DNA from 2 places in the Neobacillus sp. Fa239 genome. Region 2 is predicted to be linked to the other one. Evidence: a T-box and tRNA genes for the amino acid it is inferred to sense, from the RefSeq annotation. Region 2 holds a T-box; the other holds one or more tRNA genes.

What was found. The T-box of region 2 lies ahead of serS (serine--tRNA ligase). A T-box ahead of a tRNA ligase gene usually reads a tRNA of that ligase, here a tRNA-Ser.
Region 1: it has a tRNA-Ser gene. The T-box ahead of serS (serine--tRNA ligase) is inferred to sense a tRNA for this amino acid. The anticodon was not compared.

Annotation. Positions count from the first base shown of each region.
Region 1 is NZ_AP041611.1:3,712,970-3,723,799, forward strand. It holds gene ACZ5XR_RS18120 (MFS transporter) at 1-871, shown strand, start outside; gene ACZ5XR_RS18125 (DUF2935 domain-containing protein) at 926-1,729, opposite strand; gene ACZ5XR_RS18130 (PTS fructose transporter subunit IIABC) at 1,842-3,707, opposite strand; gene pfkB (1-phosphofructokinase) at 3,720-4,634, opposite strand; gene ACZ5XR_RS18140 (DeoR/GlpR family DNA-binding transcription regulator) at 4,631-5,383, opposite strand; tRNA gene ACZ5XR_RS18145 (tRNA-Gly) at 5,590-5,663, shown strand; tRNA gene ACZ5XR_RS18150 (tRNA-Ser) at 5,667-5,758, shown strand; gene ACZ5XR_RS18155 (DUF6509 family protein) at 5,854-6,147, shown strand; gene ACZ5XR_RS18160 (cold-shock protein) at 6,858-7,061, opposite strand; gene ACZ5XR_RS18165 (nucleoside hydrolase) at 7,297-8,247, opposite strand; gene ku (non-homologous end joining protein Ku) at 8,475-9,305, opposite strand; gene ACZ5XR_RS18175 (DNA ligase D) at 9,436-10,830, shown strand, end outside.
Region 2 is NZ_AP041611.1:5,508,415-5,519,244, forward strand. It holds rRNA gene ACZ5XR_RS27205 (23S ribosomal RNA) at 60-2,999, shown strand; rRNA gene rrf (5S ribosomal RNA) at 3,074-3,190, shown strand; gene ACZ5XR_RS27215 (YaaC family protein) at 3,506-4,447, opposite strand; gene guaB (IMP dehydrogenase) at 4,556-6,028, shown strand; gene ACZ5XR_RS27225 (serine hydrolase) at 6,221-7,537, shown strand; gene pdxS (pyridoxal 5'-phosphate synthase lyase subunit PdxS) at 7,690-8,571, shown strand; gene pdxT (pyridoxal 5'-phosphate synthase glutaminase subunit PdxT) at 8,624-9,214, shown strand; T-box leader at 9,272-9,490, shown strand; gene serS (serine--tRNA ligase) at 9,537-10,817, shown strand.

The DNA of each region.
Region 1 (10,830 bases), 1.8 Mb from region 2:
TGTTGGAGCAGCTGGTGCTGCCCCAATTGTCATGCCATTAGTCGGAGATATGTTTAAAAATGATGACGATGTTAGCAGCTGCCTTGGATTAATTGAAACATCCAATACCTTTGGGAAGGTGTTAAGTCCCATTTTAGGAGCATTTCTAGCCGGCTTTTTATGGTTTTTACCCTTTTTTTCATTTCCAGTATTTTGTCTCCTTTCAGTCGTTTTAATGATTTTTTTAGTGAAATGTCCAAAAACTTCCGAAAAGCCGATACCATTTAAACAATTCTTCAAAAACGTAAAGAAAATTTTTACCCAACAAGGGAAATGGCTTTATGCTATTTTTTTTATTGGCGGTATCCTGATGCTCATTCTGTTTGGGATCTTGTTTTACCTTTCGGAAATTTTTGAGAAAGAATACGGAATTCACGATTTGAAAAAAGGGTTTTTCTTAGCCCTGCCACTCGGGGCACTCTGTTTGTCCTCTTTTATATCGGGTAAGATTATTAAGAAAAATAAAATTTTGATGAAATGGTTAACGTTTGGCGGTATCGTCGCTGCTGCCCTTTCGATCGCGGCCCTTTGGTTTTCCATAAAGCTCTGGTTTATGATTAGCATGTTTTTAATTAGCGGTGTCGGAATCGGAGCCGGTCTTCCATGTCTGGATGCACTCATCACGGAAGGAATTGAGAAGAAAGAGCGGGGAACCATTACCTCTATCTACAGTTCCATGAGATTTATCGGGGTAGCAGCGGGTCCCCCCTTGATTGCAGTACTTATGAAACAATCCAACCATTGGATATTTATTTTGCTGAGCAGCCTTAGTATCGTGGCAGCCTGTGTCGCTTTGATGGCCATTAAACCCGATAAAAAAAGCCAGCATTAACTTAACGAAAGAAAGAGGCTGTCCCCTAGTTTTGGGTCAGCCTCTTCTTTAGGGTTATAGATTCTCATTCAAACGCGGCTTTGTGGGATCGCAGTTTGGGCTTTCACCTTTTGTTGACTCAGCCAGCTTCATCAAAAAATAACATTCCTCACGAGTCATATGGTCGGCCATTAAGGGGGAAAAAGTTCCTAATGCCTGGGCACTTAACTCCAGCTCTTCAATTTCATGAAGAAAATTTTGAAAAAGTTTAATTTCCAATTTCACATCCGAATTATATTTCTCCAAGGCTGGAAAAGCAGTTAACTGCGTCCTTAAGAATCCTGCCAATTCAACCGCTTTTAAATAAAAGTCTTCAAAATGCTTTATAAAACGATCGCTCTTTTCTCTTAATCTTTTTTCAACACTATCTAAATTAGTGGATATGGCATCTGCATGCCCGGCAGCATCTAATACCCAAACTAAATGATGATGGAGTTCATGATAGACCGGTGGAATTTCCTTTGCGTTAAGATGCTTTAAAATCCGTAAATATTCTTCTAATTCATTGACCATGTGACCCAGGAATGTCGCTGATAAATGAATTTTTATTTTTCCAACTAAATGTCGTTTTATTAACGTAAATTTGAATTCCCGAAGCTTTAGTGTCTCTGCTTCCGCATCCATGGAAAGTTGAATGATTTCCCCTGATTTTGACCTATCAAGCAGTGCATCAAATCGTTTTATAAAATCAGCTGCAATTTGAATCTCGCTTTTTTCAACTGGTGCTAATGCAGCATGGATAAACCGGGAATGATCACCTAAAATTTGCAGCCAGAATCGATGCTCGAACCTTGCTGTTTTCTCAAACACATCGTTCATCCCATCTCCCCCTAATGAAATTACAATTACCACTTAAAATGTTATTCCAAGCTTTTTCTTTATATGTATGGAAATTTAAAGCCGGTAAACAGAGTTTACCGGCTCATATAAATTATATTGTTTTCACTGGTTTTTTTAAGAATCCGATCAATAAAGCAGAAACCACTGCCCCGATTAAAATTGATAACGCATACTGAACAGCACCATGCTGCACTAAAAATACAACGAATATCCCGCCATGTGGAGCTCTTAATCCGATGTGAAAAGCCATCGTTAATGCACCTGCAACTGCTGCACCAATCATGTTAGCTGGAATCACCCTGAATGGGTCTGCAGCTGCAAATGGAATGGCTCCTTCCGTAATAAACGAAAGTCCCATGATATAGCAGGCTTTTCCGGCATCTCGCTCCTGCTTGTTAAATTTGTTCTTGAATAAAGTAGTGGCAATGGCAATTCCTAGCGGCGGCACCATACCGGCTGCCATAATTGCGGCCATCGGCCCATATACGCCACTAGCAAGTAAACCAGTTCCAAAAACATATGCAGCTTTATTAATTGGTCCACCCATATCAAAAGCCATCATTAGACCCAAGATAATTCCCAAAAGAATGGCATTTCCTGCACCAAGTCCTGATAACAAATGGGTGATTTCTTTGTTTAACCAGGTTACTGGCTGATCAATGGCAAACATCATGATAAATCCAGTAATTCCGATTCCAAAAAGCGGATATAATAAAATACTTTTAATTCCTTCCAATGACTGTGGAAGGCCGGCAAATACTTTCTTCAACAGAACGACCACATAACCTGCAAGAAAACCGGCAACCATCCCTCCTAGGAAACCTGCGCCACTGCTTGCGGCCATCATACCGCCAACCATTCCCGGTGCAAATCCTGGACGGTCTGCGATGCTTAGTGCGATAAATCCGGCAAGGACTGGTACAATTAAACCAAAGGCATTTCCGCCGCCAATTGTCATCAATGCTTCAGCAATCTTATTATAGGTTGGGTCTCCTGGTTTAAAGGAGTTGTAACCGAACATAAAGCAAATCGCAATTAGGATCCCGCCTCCGACTACAAACGGAAGCATATTGGAAACACCATTCATTAAGTGTTTATAGAAACCTGATCTGCCTTTTGAATCTCCATCATTTTTACTTTGGTTGCCATTCCCTGCATAAACAGGTGCATCCTGTTTTAATGCCCGTTCAATTAAGTTTTGCGGCTTGCGAATTCCATCGGCTACCGCTGCTTGAATGACATGCTTACCTTTAAATCTTTCCATTTCAACATTGATATCTGCCGCAATAATCACTGCTACTGCGTTTTCAATCTCTGCATCTGTAAGAACATTTTTTGCCCCGCCGGAACCGTTTGTTTCAACCTTAATATCCACACCCATTTCAGCCGCTTTGGCTTTAAGGGAGTCGGCCGCCATATAAGTATGGGCGATTCCTGTCGGGCAGCCCGTAACCGCTACGATTGCGTTCTTTTTATCAGAAACATCCTGAACTTGTTCTTCTTCCTGGTCATATTGATTGATAACCTTTATTATTTCATCAGCTGTGTTTGCCTTTAACAGCTTTTCACGGACTTCCTGCTTCATCAATAGTCCAGATAGACGTGCTAACGCTTCTAAATGGGTGTTGTTCGCTCCTTCTGGTGCGGCAATCATAAAGAATAAATGTGCTGGCGCTCCATCTAATGATTGGTAATCCACACCGGAAATCGATTTCCCAAAGGCAATTGCTGCTTCCTTAACCGCTTTCACTTTTGCGTGGGGAATCGCGATTCCATCCCCGATTCCGGTTGTGCTTTGGTCTTCCCGTTTTAAAATGGCCGCTTTAAATTCCTGCTTGTCTGAGATTTTATCTGCCTTAAACAGACAATCGACAAGCTGATCGATGGCCTCTTCCTTCTGTTTCCCCTCAATATTTAATACAATTGTCTTCTTGGTTAGAAGTTCAGTAATTTTCATGCCTTTCTCCTCCTAATTCACTTCTCTTATTTTTACTTGTACAAGGAGCTCCTCTATTAAATCCTTCTTACATAAACCAAGTGAAAATGCAGTAGCACTGCCTGATGCCACACTATATTGAAACGCCTTTTCCACATTTGAACTTTTTAAAAATTCAGCAAGAAAGCCTGCCACCATTGAATCCCCAGCGCCAACTGAATTTTTTACGTTTCCTTTAGGCACTTCAGCAATTAATGATCTATCTTTATTTATAAAAACAGCACCTTCGCCTGCAAGCGAAACGATCACATTCCCGGCTCCCATTTCAATTAGCCTTTTTCCGAAAGGTATTACTTCTTCACAGCTTGTTATGGTTGTTTGGAACAATTCACCAAGCTCATGATGATTTGGCTTGATTAAAAACGGATGATAGGAGAGAACCTTTTTTAACAAATCTCCTTCTGCATCCACGACAAATGCAGTACCATTTTCCCTACAGATTTTCACAAGTTCTTCATAGGTTGAGGAAGGCAGGGTCGATGGTATACTGCCGGCTAAAACTAAAAGGTCATTATCTGTTAATTGACCAATTTGTTCTTTTAATTTCTTGAAGTTGTCTTCCGTGATCATTGGGCCATTTGCATTTATTTCCGTTTCCTGACCAGTTTTAAGCTTAATATTAATCCGGGTATCTTCCTTCACATTGATAAAATCGGTAGCAATCTGCTCGGTATGAAGGTAATCCTCAATGTACTTCCCGGTAAATCCGCCGGTAAAACCAAGCGCTTTACTGGATACACCGATTGAACTTAAAACCCTGGAAACGTTTATTCCCTTCCCGCCAGGAAATTTTGTTTCCTGTGTCGTCCGATTTAATTCACCTAATTGAAAACTTTCCAATTGAACAATGTAATCAACAGAGGGATTTAATGTTAATGTGTATATCATGAAGTCACGACCTTTAATTTTGTTCTATTTTCATATAGTGTCTGAGTTTCTTGATCCATTTCATTTGTAATAATGAATGCTTTACTAAGATCAGCAATTTTCGCAAAGGCGATTTCGGAAAACTTCGATTCATCCGCCAAAACATATGCTTCTCTTGAAAGGGAGATTGCCTTTTCTTTCACCATTGCCTCTTCTTGATCTGGAGTGGTGAACCCAAACTCTGGATGGATTCCGTTTACTCCTAAAAAACATTTATCAAAGCGGTAAAGATCAAGGCTTGCCAATGCACCTCGTCCAATAATGGCGTTTGTTTTCGGTTTAGCTAAACCGCCTATTAAATAAGTTGAAATTCCTTTATTTAATAGCGGTATCAGGTGAGACAGACCATTTGTGACGACAACGATATCTGTTTCTGTTAAGAATTCAATCATTTCGACGACCGTTGATCCGGCATCAAGATAAATGCAGTCACCTTTTTCCACTAAACCTGCCGCATATTTGGCAATTTTCCGTTTTTCTTGAAGGTTTTTGGAAGATTTCTCAACCATGCTCGGCTCTTGTAATTTCCCCTGAAGTCTTTGCGCCCCGCCGTGAATTCTTTTTAAATGCTTTTCTTCTTCTAATTGTGATAAATCACGGCGGATTGTCGATTCAGAAGTATCGGTCATTTCAACGATTTCCTGTATTTTCACGATATTTTTTTCTTTCAATAGCTGTAAAATCATTCGATGACGTTCGGGTGTTAACATGTCATCACCACCTAGAATTTTTGTTCTTAATTATATAATACTGAAACCGATTACAGAAATCAATCATTTTCTTTCAAAAACTTTCAAATTATGAACGTTTTTGATTGTTTTTAAATGATATAGTTGATTGATCCATTAAGGTGCAATCATTTAACTAGAAGATTTAGTATTAATATGGTATAATCAATTCTGTCGAAGGGCATATTGCGGGTGTAGTTCAATGGTAGAACTCCAGCTTCCCAAGCTGGCGGCGCGGGTTCGATTCCCGTCACCCGCTCCAAATGGAGAAGTACCCAAGTGGTTATAAGGGGGCGCACTCGAAATGCGCTAGGGCGGGCAACCGTTGCGTGAGTTCGAATCTCATCTTCTCCTCCATACATAAAATCTGTTTAAAACACTTTTAAAGAAGTGTTTTTTATTTTTATTAGTTAGAAATGTGTATAATATAAAGGACTTTACATAAGCAAAGGATGATTATTTTGAACATTACTGGACATACAGTCGAAAAGCTTGAAGATCCATTTGGATTATTATCCGGCGACCGTTATGAATTTTTCCTTCACCTTGAAGTAGATGACGAGGATGAGCTTTTTTCTGAAAAAGGTGTGGGAATAAAGTTGATATTCGTAAAAGATGAGGAAGGAGCAAAGATTTCCAACTATCATTTTTTCGAAAGAGGCAGCGAAAAAGTGCTGGACTTTGCCCTCGAGGACGACGAGGAAGAATTGGTTCTACAATATTGTAAGGAAAATAGTATTCAATAAAAAAAAGTAGGGGAAATCTTAACGGGTTCCGTTTCATGTTGCAAAACCCGAAAATACAGCCCAATTGGTACTGCCTTTTGTATCTGTTTTTGCTATTAAAAATAAAATGGCTCGACTAAGCCATTTTTAATACCGGTACCTGAATGTTACTCGATAAAAAGATGCTGATTCCCTCATCTGGGTCCGCTCTTATCGGTTGGGGGGGGGGCAAGTTAAGCACCTAGTTTGATAAATAAGCGGAGAAATTTCTCTTAATTTGGAAATAGCACTGAAAATAGCTAAAATAGACGGAAAGATTCCGCCTATTGACTCGAAAAACATGAAAATAGGGGATTTTCCTTTGCTTAACCGGAAATCATCCCCTTATTTACCCCGAAACGAGCTCCATTTTGCAAATAACCGAAAAATCTCCGTTTATTTTAAATATCACTCATTACTCAATTAATGTAAGACTACTTATGTTTCTAAGAATTTTTTGTAAGATAACTTGTCTATCAAATTGAAGTAAAATTATAGGGGTACAACAGCCATTGTCCCCCTACAATTTGTGGTGCATTTCCCTATACAAATTAATATGTAAGTTCTACCCAAATGGCTTTACACCAATAAAAAATGAGTGTCAATTTCAAAATTGGCACTCATTTTAACTTACATTTTTAATGTTAGTGATAGGGAACGGAACCCGTAGTGAAAATCCCTACTTTTTATTTTCACATGAAATTTTTGCTATGGTTATGGATGACCTGCAATTCTTTTGTTGTAAGACTCATTTCACTTTTGCATATAGGGCAGAGGGGAACATCACCGCTTTTAAAATTATCGCGAACCCAGCAATTGCATGTATCTGAATTACATTTCCAAATCTTTGTTTCTTCTAATTTAACTTCCTCTTCATTACGTCTGCCAAAAGCCAAACTACTCACCCCTTTAACATATTGCAAAGCTTTTTTATCTATGCGGAAAATAAAGTAAGCAATCATTTAATTGTATTTGCATCATTTAAGATTTATTCCCGCTTTATCAAAAAAAGGTGATGCACTCCTGCATCACCTTTTATGAAAATAATTTCCGAACTTAATAGCATACTTTAATAATACCTTTATATTTTAAAATTGTCAAAAGAACAGCTTTGCAGTTTATTTCCTTTTTTTATTCTCCCTGTAAAAAAACTTCCATAAAGTCCACAACATATTTCTGTAAATCGGCTTCCATTCCGATTTGATCCAGTGTTACTGGCGGTTCCGGGTCTGGCTTTGGTCGAAAATCGGCTATGCTTTTTCCCTTTGCCGCGCCAAATTCCTCGATTCTTACCCTTCTTGGGATATACTTCACCAGATCTGGATTAGCTAATGCCATTAATGGGAAAACATCATGAAGTGGAGCTCCCTTTATCCCGGGGACAAATTTTTGATAAGCATGAAAGTAGTAATCATACGCTGGCTTTATGATTGATTTAAAGGGGGTTGGGCTGTTTTTTGCTAAGAAATCAATGATATCAGGGGTAATAATAGCCTTGTTCGTTATATTTAGTGGATGTAAATAAATATTTCGAGCTTTTTCCATTACTGAATTTGCGGCAATCGAGTCGGTATAAAAATTCGCTTCTGCTTCAGCGGTAATATTTCCTGGAACTAAAAAAGCACCTCCCATTATATAAAAGGCCTTTACGGTTTTAAGGGCATCGTTTCCATATATGATAAACATTAACGCTAATTCTGTTAATCTACCAACATTCACAATTATAAGATCTTCCTTATAAAAGGATATAATTTCGATAATTTTATTCATATCAAATACCTGAGCATTTTTTAAGTCTTTCGGAACTTTAAATGGGCCCAACCCTTCTTTTCCATGAATTTCGGGATAATATTGAATAGGTTCACCAGACAAGGGGCCGGCTGCTCCTGCAATAATGGGAATATCATCCCTGCCGGCAAGATTTAAAAGATAAGCTGTATTCCTAATCGACATTTCCTTTGGCGTGTTCCCATAACCGCTGACAATCCCGACTAAATTAATTTTGGGATTTAATAAGGCATACATGATGGCAAATGAATCATCAATTCCGGGGTCAGCAAACATCAGCACATTATAAGCCATTTCCTCTCCCCCAATTGCTTATCTATAAATAGAGTGGTTGATTTCCGCTCCGGGCACTCGCTTTCCGTGGGGAGGTCCGGGAGCCTCCTCGGCGCTTTAGGCGCCTGCGGGGTCTCCCGTGACCTCTTCATCCCGCAGGAGTCGAGTGCCCTCCACTCCAATCAACCGTTATAAAAAATTCCACATTCGCCTTTAACACAGCTTATCAATGATATATCTTTGGAAATTTATGCTTCTTTCTTGATTTTGGCTGCTGCTTTTTTCCTTGGAGCTGGTGCTTTTTTTGGTTTTGTTCGGTCAATGGATGCTTGCAATGCTGCCATTAAATCAGTCACGTTGGATGCCGCTTCCTTTGTTGCAGGAGTAACGGTCTCTTTCCCTGTCCGTTTGGATTCAATCAGTTCTAATAATGCGGTCCGATATTCATCCGTATATTTTTCAGGTTCAAAATCAGTTGTTAATTGGTCAATTAATAATATGGCTGTGTCCAGTTCCTTTTTTGTTACCTTATCCTCTGAAGGTACACTAGGAACATCACCTGCACTGCGCACCTCGTCCGGGTAATGGATGGTTTCCATAACGAGCGTATTTTCATATACCCTAATAACAGCCAATTGCTCTTTTGAGCGGATAATAATTTTTGCCAGGCCCACCTTTTGTGTTTCTTGAAGGGCTTTCCTAAGCAATGAATAGGCTTTCCCGCCTCCTTCGCTTGGTGACATGTAGTAGCTTCTGTCATAGTAAATCGGGTCAATTTGTTCCATTTTAACAAAATCAATGATTTCAACCGCTTTTTCTTCGTTTTCTTTTCGAAGTTTTTCAAGGTCTTCCTGATCGAGAACAACAAATTTCCCTTTTGTATACTCATATGCCTTGACAATATCCTCCGGTTTTACTTCCTCTTCACAAACCGAACAGATTTTTTCATACTTTATCGGAGCATGACATTTATTATGGAGGGTTCGCAGCTTGATGTCCTTGTCTTCTGTTGCCGTATGAAGCTTAATCGGGATGTTCACAAGACCAAAGCTTATACTTCCTTTCCACATCGTATGCATATAGTTTTCTCCATTTCTTTTTATTCATATTTTGCAGGTTCAGCTTTTATAACATTCATAAAAACTTCTGGAAAAGGATGAACCAATTCATTTTCAAACAAAATAATGAAAAAGGAGAGGGATAATGACCATGAAACCGATGCTGCCAACCTTGACGTTTGATCTGCCTGATGATGCCGATTGGCTGTACGAGGTGAAATATGATGGATTCCGTGCCGTTTTGGAATGGAGTGAGGAAGAATTATTATTAACGAGCAGAAACGGCAAACCGCTATTTCCACAATTTCCAGAAATAAAGGAATTTTTATTAAACCATGAGGAAAAATTTAAACCCTATTTACCACTCAAGCTTGATGGTGAGCTTGTTTCTTTGGAAAACCCCTACAAGGCAAATTTCGCTGCCATCCAGGTTAGAGGCCGCTTGAAATCTGAAAAAAAAATTTTTGAAGCAGCTAAAAAGTCTCCATGTCGATTGATGGTTTTTGATACCCTTGAAATATCCGGCAAAAACCAATGTCCGCTGACTTTTCAAAATCGAAAAAAGGAGTTAATAAACTTGTTTCAAAAGATGGGCTTTTCTATTGAAGCCGATCCATATGATTCACAGCTGCTGCAGATGGTAATGGCCCATGATCATTTTACGGAACTTTGGGAAAAAGTTGTTTTATATGATGGTGAAGGAATTGTCATAAAGCATAGAAAAAGTCAATGGGAGGAAGGCAAACGATCAACCCTTTGGCTAAAATATAAAAACTGGAAATATGTCAGCTGTTTTATTACGTCCTATGATAAAAACAACGGCTACTTTTCAATTGGTGTTTATCAAGGAGATGAGCTGGCTGGTATCGGACAGGTCCTTTTTGGTTTTAAGCCAGATGAAAAACAGGCCATACAGCAGACAATCAAACAAAATATGGTGAAAGAGGATCGGCAGTTTATCTATGTAGAGCCTGCCATTTGCCTTGAAGTCAAATATTTAGAGCTTTATGAAAACCAGTTAAGAGAGCCGCATTTTCACCGCTTCCGCTTTGATTTAACACCTGTTGAATGTACATATGAACGGTTTCAAATTCAGCAAAAAAACTTGCCAAGTCAGTTGGAAATCACGCATCCTGATAAACCGCTGTGGGAAAAAATCAATATTCAAAAGGCAGATTATATTTTATATTTACGTGAAGTATCCCCCTATCTGCTGCCATTTCTGGAAAATCGTCTTTTAACAGTGATTCGATATCCTCATGGGATGTTTGGTGAGGCATTCTATCAAAAAAACTGTCCTGAATATGCTCCGGAATTTGTTCAAACATATCGGATGGAAGGCATCGATTATATTATTTGCAATGATTTGCAAACGTTAATTTGGCTTGGAAATCAATTAGCGATTGAATTTCATGTTCCATTTCAAACTATAAACAGCAAGGGCCCCAGTGAAATCGTTTTTGATTTGGATCCCCCATCAAGGGAGGCATTCCCATTGGCAGTCAAAGCGGCCCTTATGATAAAAGAAGTCCTTGACCAATTAAAT
Region 2 (10,830 bases):
ACATCGAGTTAATCGCCATTTTAGTTTTTCTCTCTATTGAATTAGAGTAAAACCTTTTAGGTTAAGTTAGAAAGGGCGCACGGTGAATGCCTTGGCACTAGGAGCCGATGAAGGACGGGACTAACACCGATATGCTTCGGGGAGCTGTAAGTAAGCTTTGATCCGGAGATTTCCGAATGGGGGAACCCACTGCTCGTAATGGAGCAGTATCTTTATCTGAATACATAGGATATTGAAGGCAGACCCGGGGAACTGAAACATCTAAGTACCCGGAGGAAGAGAAAGCAAACGCGATTCCCTGAGTAGCGGCGAGCGAAACGGGAACAGCCCAAACCGAAAGGCTTGCCTTTCGGGGTTGTAGGACACTCAACATGGAGTTACAAAGGAACGGGGTAGATGAAGCGATCTGGAAAGGTCCGTCATAGAAGGTAAAAGCCCTGTAGTTGAAACTTCGTTCCCTCCTGAGTGGATCCTGAGTACGGCCGGACACGTGAAATCCGGTCGGAAGCAGGGAGGACCATCTCCCAAGGCTAAATACTCCCTAGTGACCGATAGTGAACCAGTACCGTGAGGGAAAGGTGAAAAGCACCCCGGAAGGGGAGTGAAATAGTTCCTGAAACCGTGTGCCTACAAGTAGTCAAAGCCCGTTAATGGGTAATGGCGTGCCTTTTGTAGAATGAACCGGCGAGTTACGATCCCATGCAAGGTTAAGTTGAAGAGACGGAGCCGCAGCGAAAGCGAGTCTGAATAGGGCGTTTTGAGTATGTGGTCGTAGACCCGAAACCAGGTGATCTACCCATGTCCAGGGTGAAGTCCAGGTAACACTGGATGGAGGCCCGAACCGACGCACGTTGAAAAGTGCGCGGATGAGGTGTGGGTAGCGGAGAAATTCCAATCGAACTTGGAGATAGCTGGTTCTCTCCGAAATAGCTTTAGGGCTAGCCTCACGTTGTTAGAGTCTTGGAGGTAGAGCACTGTTTGGACTAGGGGCCCTCATCGGGTTACCGAATTCAGACAAACTCCGAATGCCAAAGACTTATCCGTGGGAGTCAGACTGCGAGTGATAAGATCCGTAGTCAAAAGGGAAACAGCCCAGACCACCAGCTAAGGTCCCAAAGTATACGTTAAGTGGAAAAGGATGTGGAGTTGCTTAGACAACCAGGATGTTGGCTTAGAAGCAGCCACCATTTAAAGAGTGCGTAATAGCTCACTGGTCGAGTGACTCTGCGCCGAAAATGTACCGGGGCTAAACGTATCACCGAAGCTGTGGATTGACACCATTAGGTGTCAGTGGTAGGAGAGCGTTCTAAGGGCGTTGAAGCCAGACTGTAAGGACTGGTGGAGCGCTTAGAAGTGAGAATGCCGGTATGAGTAGCGAAAGATGAGTGAGAATCTCATCCACCGAATGCCTAAGGTTTCCTGAGGAAGGCTCGTCCGCTCAGGGTTAGTCGGGACCTAAGCCGAGGCCGAAAGGCGTAGGCGATGGACAACAGGTTGATATTCCTGTACCACCTCTTTATCGTTTGAGCAACGGGGGGACGCAGGAGGATAGGGTAAGCGCACTGCTGGATATGTGCGTGTAAGCAGTTAGGCTGGTGAATAGGAAAATCCGTTCACCGTGAAGGCTGAGCTGTGATGCCGAGGGAAATAGAGTACCGAAGTTCCTGATTCCACACTGCCAAGAAAAGCCTCTAGCGAGATAAAAGGTGCCCGTACCGCAAACCGACACAGGTAGGCGAGGAGAGAATCCTAAGGTGAGCGAGAGAACTCTCGTTAAGGAACTCGGCAAAATGACCCCGTAACTTCGGGAGAAGGGGTGCTCATTGAGGTGAATAGCCTCGATGAGCCGCAGTGAATAGGCCCAGGCGACTGTTTAGCAAAAACACAGGTCTCTGCGAAGCCGCAAGGCGAAGTATAGGGGCTGACGCCTGCCCGGTGCTGGAAGGTTAAGAGGAGGGGTTAGCCTTAAAAGCGAAGCTCTGAATCGAAGCCCCAGTAAACGGCGGCCGTAACTATAACGGTCCTAAGGTAGCGAAATTCCTTGTCGGGTAAGTTCCGACCCGCACGAAAGGCGTAACGATCTGGGCACTGTCTCAACGAGAGACTCGGTGAAATTATAGTACCTGTGAAGATGCAGGTTACCCGCGACAGGACGGAAAGACCCCATGGAGCTTTACTGTAGCCTGATATTGAATTTTGGTACAGCTTGTACAGGATAGGTAGGAGCCTGAGATGCCGGAGCGCCAGCTTCGGTGGAGGCGTCGGTGGGATACTACCCTGGCTGTATTGAAATTCTAACCCGCACCCCTCATCGGGGTGGGAGACAGTGTCAGGTGGGCAGTTTGACTGGGGCGGTCGCCTCCTAAAGAGTAACGGAGGCGCCCAAAGGTTCCCTCAGAATGGTTGGAAATCATTCGCAGAGTGTAAAGGCATAAGGGAGCTTGACTGCGAGACCTACAAGTCGAGCAGGGACGAAAGTCGGGCTTAGTGATCCGGTGGTTCCGCATGGAAGGGCCATCGCTCAACGGATAAAAGCTACCCTGGGGATAACAGGCTTATCTCCCCCAAGAGTCCACATCGACGGGGAGGTTTGGCACCTCGATGTCGGCTCATCGCATCCTGGGGCTGTAGTCGGTCCCAAGGGTTGGGCTGTTCGCCCATTAAAGCGGTACGCGAGCTGGGTTCAGAACGTCGTGAGACAGTTCGGTCCCTATCCGTCGTGGGCGCAGGAAATTTGAGAGGAGCTGTCCTTAGTACGAGAGGACCGGGATGGACGCACCGCTGGTGTACCAGTTGTCTTGCCAAAGGCATCGCTGGGTAGCTATGTGCGGACGGGATAAGTGCTGAAAGCATCTAAGCATGAAGCCCCCCTCAAGATGAGATTTCCCATAGCGTCAAGCTAGTAAGATCCCTGAAAGATGATCAGGTTGATAGGTCAGAGGTGGAAGCGTGGCAACATGTGGAGCTGACTGATACTAATCGATCGAGGACTTAACCAAAATGATTACCTCGTTTTTACGAAAACTTCTTCTGTATTATCTAGTTTTGAGGGAACGATCTCTCAAGCAAATAGTCTGGCAATAATGGCGAGAAGGTCACACCCGTTCCCATCCCGAACACGGAAGTTAAGCTTCTCAGCGCCGATGGTAGTTGGGGGCTGTCCCCCTGTGAGAGTAGGACGTTGCCAGGCAATAAAGAAGACAACCTGTAATGGGTTGTCTTCTTTGTATGGGTGGAAGTGAAGTGGCACATAAACCGTTGAAAGTGACAAATAAATTCAAAAAAGCAGCTCATAAATAAACGAAAACGGCACATAAATCATTCAAGTTGGCACATAAACCGTAAAATGTAATAAAACGATTTTTAATAAAAAAGGAATTTTACTACAATAAAGGAAAGAAAAATTACCTTTTTAACTGCCGAAAAAGGAAGTTGTCACATAAATCATTCAAAGTGGCACATAAAATTCTTAAATCCCCCCAAATTACAAACTAAAAAATATCACCTAAATTCCCCCCATCAAAAACTCATAAATAAGAAACGGCCCTTTATGTATCGTAACATCCAAAAATGATCGAATAACCGGATAATCGCGATTAGGCATCATCTTCGTTAATTCACTCCACCATTCCGTTTCATAGCGGGCAATCATACTTAAGTTATATAACAGCAAATAATGGACCAACAGCTCCGGAAAATGAGCAAGCTCACTTTTGGTTAAGGGCAGGACATAAAACTTACCTTCAAAGTGAAATTTGAGCGGTGAAATTCCCCTTTGGGTATTCTTTTTAAATTCAAAATTAAGTCCCTCATTTGGAAAATCAATGTTTGCTTTAGAAGTTAAATACTCTCGAAAGCGGCTTTCTGTCATATGGTAATAGTCTAAAATCTTTTCTGGAATAACATATTGATTTCCTTGAGCCTGTATTTTTGTAAAAGCGCGCTTTCCCTCAAACAAAAACATCAGCTCATCTAATTCGGGGATCAGCCGCAGCAATTCCTCCATAATGATTTTTTCTCCTTCTAACTGTTTCATGTGGAACATTTTCTCAGACATAAAAGGAAAAAGGCCATTTTTTTGAAGTTTGACTTCATCTTGGAAGAATTGGTAATTTTGTTTTTTTCTCTTCCTTGTTGAAACCCCATGTGCCAGCACCGTTGTTGTTTCCGGATAAAAGGGATCAATGGAAAGAATGCATGCTTTAATCAAGTGGACTAGCCCATAAAATAAGAGAATTGGTTTAATAATAAGCGGTGCTGCTTCCGCCTGTTCGTAATAGATTTGACCATGCTCCAAATAATATAAAAAGGCATAACAATTTTCGTAGCTTTTTTGTTCAGGATTCTCCAAATTATTCCTTTTATAGCTATTTTTCAAATAGGTTTGACAATATTCTGCCGAAAAAAAACAGGAAAAGCTTTTCCACCCTAAATATGGGATATCCACATAATCACCTTTTTCAGAAAAATCTAATTAAAACTTGGCTCTTGACAGTATTTTGTCCAATTGATAACCTACAAATAAAAAAATTTTGTCCTGGAGGCCTTTTAAATGATGTGGGAAAACAAATTTTCAAAAGAGGGTTTAACGTTTGATGATGTTTTATTAATTCCAGGTAAGTCTGAAGTACTTCCGCGTGATGTTAGCTTAAAGGTGGAATTGGCGCCAAATGTAAAGCTAAATATACCAATCATTAGTGCGGGCATGGATACAGTTACAGAAGCTGAAATGGCGATTTCAATGGCGCGGCAGGGCGGCTTAGGAATTATCCATAAAAATATGACCATTGATCAGCAGGCCGAGCAGGTAGAAAAGGTAAAAAGATCGGAAAGTGGCGTCATCACCGATCCCTTCTTCTTGACTCCGGAGCACCAAGTATTTGATGCAGAGCATCTTATGGGGAAATATCGCATATCCGGTGTCCCGATTGTTAATAACATTGATGATCAGAAATTGGTGGGAATAATCACCAACAGAGACCTCCGTTTTATTCAGGATCAGGACTATTCTTTTAAAATTTCAGATGTAATGACGAAGGAAAATCTCGTTACGGCTCCAGTAGGGACTACATTGAAAGAAGCAGAAAAAATTCTGCAAAAATACAAAATTGAAAAGCTGCCATTAGTAGATGATCATGGTGTGTTAAAAGGATTAATCACAATCAAGGATATCGAAAAGGTGATTGAATTCCCTCATTCTGCCAAAGATACGCAAGGCCGTCTATTAGCAGGGGCAGCTGTTGGCGTTACGAAGGACACGATGAAGCGGGTGGATATGCTTGTCAAAGCGAACGTCGATGTCATCGTAGTGGATACAGCCCATGGCCATTCGCAAGGCGTGCTGGATACAGTGAAAGAGATTCGGAACGCTTATCCGAATTTAACGATTGTGGCTGGGAATGTTGCAACAGCTGAAGCAACAAAAGATTTAATCGAAGCAGGAGCCGATGTTGTGAAGGTCGGAATTGGTCCAGGCTCCATTTGTACAACCAGAGTCGTGGCGGGGGTCGGCGTACCGCAAATTACAGCCGTATACGATTGTGCCACTGAGGCCATGAAGCATGGGAAAACAATCATTGCTGATGGCGGAATCAAGTACTCTGGAGACATTGTGAAGGCACTGGCTGCCGGCGGGCATGCGGTTATGCTCGGCAGTTTATTGGCCGGTGTATCTGAAAGCCCAGGAGAGACGGAAATCTTCCAAGGAAGGCGATTTAAAGTGTATCGCGGAATGGGGTCTGTTGCCGCTATGGAAAAGGGTTCTAAAGACCGCTATTTCCAAGAGGAAAATAAAAAGTTTGTCCCTGAGGGGATTGAAGGCCGCCTTCCTTATAAGGGTCCATTAGCCGAAACAATTTATCAATTAATTGGCGGGCTGCGTTCAGGTATGGGATATTGCGGCACGAAGGATTTAGAGCAATTAAGAAATAATGCACAGTTTATCAAGATGACAGGTGCCGGTCTAAAAGAAAGCCACCCGCATGATGTGCAAATCACAAAAGAGGCACCTAATTATTCACTATCATAAACAGGAGAAGCAGCTGCTTCTCTTTTTTTTAGGAAAAAAGTATAGAATATGGAAAAAGATTAGGTCTTTGCTCTCGCTAGGATTTGCCAAAGACTTGTGTTAAAATAACCAAGGTGTATTAATTCGTTGGAGGGCGTTATAGTGAAAAAACGTTTTTATCAAAAATGTATACCTGGTGGATTGGCATTGATTATGTTCTTTAGCCTATTTACCGGGATAAATAAAGCTGAAGCAGCAGCACCACCATTAAAGGTCAATGCTGACAGTGCCATTATCGTCGATGGTAAAACTGGAAAGGTTTTGTTTGAACAAAACGCTGATAGTTTGCTAGGTATTGCGAGTATGTCCAAGATGATGACGGAATATATTCTTCTTGATTCCGTTAAAAATGGAAAAGTGAAGTGGGATCAAAAATATTCTGTAGATGATCTTGTCTATAAGATGTCTCAAAAACGTGAATTATCCAATGTTCCCTTGCGTCGTGATGGTGTGTATACGGTACGGGAATTATATGATGCAATGGCCATTTATTCTGCGAATGCTGAAACCATTGCACTTGCAGAAGTTATTGCCGGTTCTGAAACAAACTTTTTAAAATTAATGAATAATGAAGCAAAATCATTAGGGTTAAAGGATTATAAATTTGTTAACTCTACTGGTTTAAATAATAGTGATTATCATGGCGAACAGCCGCAAGGGACAGGTCCTACTGATGAAAATGCGATGTCCGCTCGAAGCGTTGCCACTTTAGCATTTCACTTAATTAATGACTTTCCTGATGTTTTAAAAACGGCAAGTATTCCAAAAAAGGTATTCCGTCCGGGCACTCCTGATGCGATTAACATGGAGAATTGGAACTGGATGCTCCCAGGTCTTATTTATGGTTATCAAGGGATGGATGGATTAAAAACAGGGACAACCAATTTTGCCGGTGCTTGTTTTACGGGTACGGCAATGCGTAATGGCCAAAGGTTTATCACAGTTATCCAAAATGCAAAGAATGCACAGGGGCAAACCGGTGATAAAAATGCCCGTTTTACCGAAACAAGAAAAATGCTTGATTATGCCTTTAATACGTTTTCAAACCAAGAATTGGTGCCAGCCCAATACCAGGTAAAAGGACATAAAACTCTTCCTGTAACGAAAGGAAAAGCAAGTGAAGTCGAGATCTATACAAAATCTGCTCTAAACATGACAATTGCGAACGGTGATAAACAAAATTATCAACCGGTGCTAGTTTTGGATAAGAAGATGTTGGACAAGAATGGAAACTTGACTGCTCCGATTAAAAAAGGGGAAAAAATTGGTTATTTAACAGTAACCTCCAAGAATGGCGACAAGGTAAGTTTCTTAACACCAGAGGGACAAAAGAGTGCTAATATCGATGTAGTGGCCGCACAGGATGTTGAAAAAGCTAATTGGTTTGTTCTGATGATGAGAGGCGTTGGCAGCTTTTTTGGTGATGTATTCCATGGAATATCCACGACAGTAAAAGGCTGGTTTAAATAGAGGGAAACATTGGATATTATTCCAAGATAAGAAAAGAGGATTCATGTCTTGACATGAATCCTTTTTTGTTGATATTGTCATAAAGGAAGCATAATAATTTCCGTTTGAATTTATCTAAAAATTTCTAATAGTAAAGTTAAGGGGGATTTGGAATGTTAACAGGTACGGATCGTGTAAAACGTGGTATGGCAGAAATGCAAAAGGGCGGCGTTATTATGGACGTTGTCAATGCAGAGCAAGCAAAAATCGCAGAAGAGGCTGGAGCAGTTGCTGTAATGGCATTAGAGCGTGTACCTTCCGATATTCGTGCAGCCGGCGGTGTAGCCAGAATGGCTGATCCACGAATCGTTGAAGAGGTTTTAAATGCTGTTTCAATCCCGGTTATGGCAAAAGCAAGAATTGGCCATATTGTGGAAGCACGCGTTCTTGAAGCAATGGGTGTAGATTACATTGATGAAAGTGAAGTTTTAACACCTGCTGATGAAGAGTTCCACTTAAATAAAAAGGAATATACCGTTCCATTCGTATGCGGCTGCCGTGATCTTGGCGAAGCTGCCCGCAGAATTGGTGAAGGTGCTTCCATGCTTCGTACAAAAGGTGAACCTGGAACAGGGAACATCGTTGAAGCCGTTCGTCATATTCGTAAGGTAAATGCACAAGTGCGCAAGGTTGTTGCCATGAATGAGGACGAGCTTATGACTGAAGCAAAGCTTTTAGGTGCACCATATGAAATTCTTCTAGAAATCAAACGTCTTGGACGTCTTCCAGTTGTTAACTTTGCAGCAGGTGGAGTAGCCACTCCTGCGGATGCAGCTCTTATGATGCAATTAGGTTCTGACGGAGTATTTGTTGGTTCCGGAATTTTCAAATCCGAAAATCCTGCAAAATTTGCAAGAGCGATTGTGGAAGCAACAACACACTACCAAGACTATAAATTAATTGCCGAGCTTTCTAAAGACCTTGGAACACCGATGAAGGGAATTGAAATTTCTTCCTTGGCCCCTGAAGCACGCATGCAAGAGCGCGGCTGGTAATAAGAAAAAAGAATCGCCGTATTCTAAAGTTCAAAGCATAAGGAGCATTTTTATGGTAACGATAGGAGTTCTAGCCTTGCAAGGCGCTGTACGTGAACATATTAAGTCAGTAGAGGAATGCGGTGTGCAAGCCATTGCCATAAAAAGAAAAGAGCAGTTAAAAGAGGTAGATGGCCTCATCCTTCCTGGCGGAGAAAGCACCGCCATGCGCCGATTGATTGATAAATATGATTTTATGGATGCCCTTAAGGAATTTGCTCAAGCAGGTAAGCCGATGTTCGGGACTTGCGCGGGGTTGATTCTTTTAGCGAAAAATATTGTTGATTATGGTGAGCCGCATATAGGGGTAATGGACGTTACGGTCGAACGCAACTCCTTCGGCCGTCAGGTTGACAGCTTCGAGGCTGACCTTGATATCAAGGATGTAGCCGGATGCTTCCCAGCCGTGTTTATTCGTGCGCCGCACATCGTCGAAGCAGGACCAGAGGTTGAAATCCTAGCAAAGCACAATGACCGCATTGTCGCCGCACGGGAAGGCCAATTCCTGGGATGCTCCTTCCACCCGGAATTAACAGAAAATCATCTCTTTACAGCTTACTTTGTTGAGATGGTTAAAGAAGCGAAGGCGAAACAATTTGTATAAATACATTGCATTTTGTGGATAATTATAGTAGATTATAAAATACAAATCATTCATATGCTTAAAGCTATGAGAGGAACTAGTAGCAGGAAGTCATTCTAAAAGAGAGCCGGTGGCTGGTGTAAACCGGTGAATGGAACTTGTGAATCCATCCTCGAGCAAGGTGCGGAACGCTCTTTGGAGCAAGTAAGTACTTTCGGTAGAAACCGTTAAATTTTTCAAGGTGGACAGAAGTTTCTGTCAACCAGGGTGGTAACGCGGGTAACTCTCGTCCCTGTTTATAGGGGCGGGAGTTTTTTTATTTTTAAAAAGGAGTGAAACGTCCATGCTTGATATTAAAGTATTACGGGCAAATTTTGTTGAAGTAAAGGAAAAGCTTCAGCATCGCGGCGAAGATTTAACCGACCTCGGAAGATTTGAAGAGCTTGATCTAAAACGGCGTGAATTAATTGTTGAGGCAGAGCAGCTGAAGAGCAAACGCAATGAGGTCTCACAGCAGGTTGCAGCATTAAAACGTGAGAAACAGGATGCCGATCATTTGATTCAAGAAATGCGTGAAGTAGGTGACCGCATTAAGGTATTGGATGATGAACTGCGCGGTGTAGAAGAAACATTGGAGCTTTTACTATTAAGTATTCCAAATATTCCCCATGAAAGCACACCGATTGGAGAATCTGAAGATGATAATGTGGAGATTCGAAAGTGGGGCCAGGTACGTGAATTTGATTTTGAAGCAAAGCCGCATTGGGACGTTGCCGACCAATTAGGAATCCTTGATTTTGAACGTGCTGGTAAAGTTACCGGCAGCCGTTTTGTTTTTTATAAAGGTCTTGGAGCCCGTTTAGAGCGTGCGTTAATGAACTTTATGCTGGACCTTCATGTCGATGAGCATGGCTATAAAGAAATCCTGCCGCCTTATATGGTGAATCGAACAAGTATGACAGGCACAGGGCAGTTGCCTAAATTTGAAGAAGATGCCTTTTTAATCGAAAGTGAGGATTATTTTTTAATTCCTACTGCAGAGGTGCCTGTCACCAACTATCATCGCGACGAAATTTTAAGCGGTGAGGATCTGCCGATTCGCTTTGCGGCGTACAGTGCGTGTTTCCGCTCTGAAGCAGGTTCTGCAGGACGTGACACGCGCGGTCTGATTCGCCAGCATCAATTTAACAAGGTAGAGTTGGTTAAATTTGTTAAGCCAGAGGATTCTTATGACGAGCTCGAGAAACTAACAAATGATGCGGAACGTGTTCTGCAATTGCTTGAGCTTCCATACCGGGTCCTTAGCATGTGTACGGGTGACCTTGGCTTTACGGCCGCGAAAAAGTACGATATTGAAGTGTGGATTCCAAGCTATGGAACATACCGGGAGATTTCTTCTTGCAGTAATTTCGAGGCATTCCAGGCTCGTCGTGCCAATATTCGCTTCCGCCGCGATCCAAAGGCTAAGCCGGAGCATGTGCATACATTGAATGGATCTGGCCTTGCGATTGGCCGTACGGTCGCCGCAATATTGGAAAATTACCAGCAGGCGGATGGCAGTGTGGTCATACCGACTGTTTTACAGCCATATATGGGCAATCGAAATGTTATAAAACCAGAGTAAGATTTATTTTTTC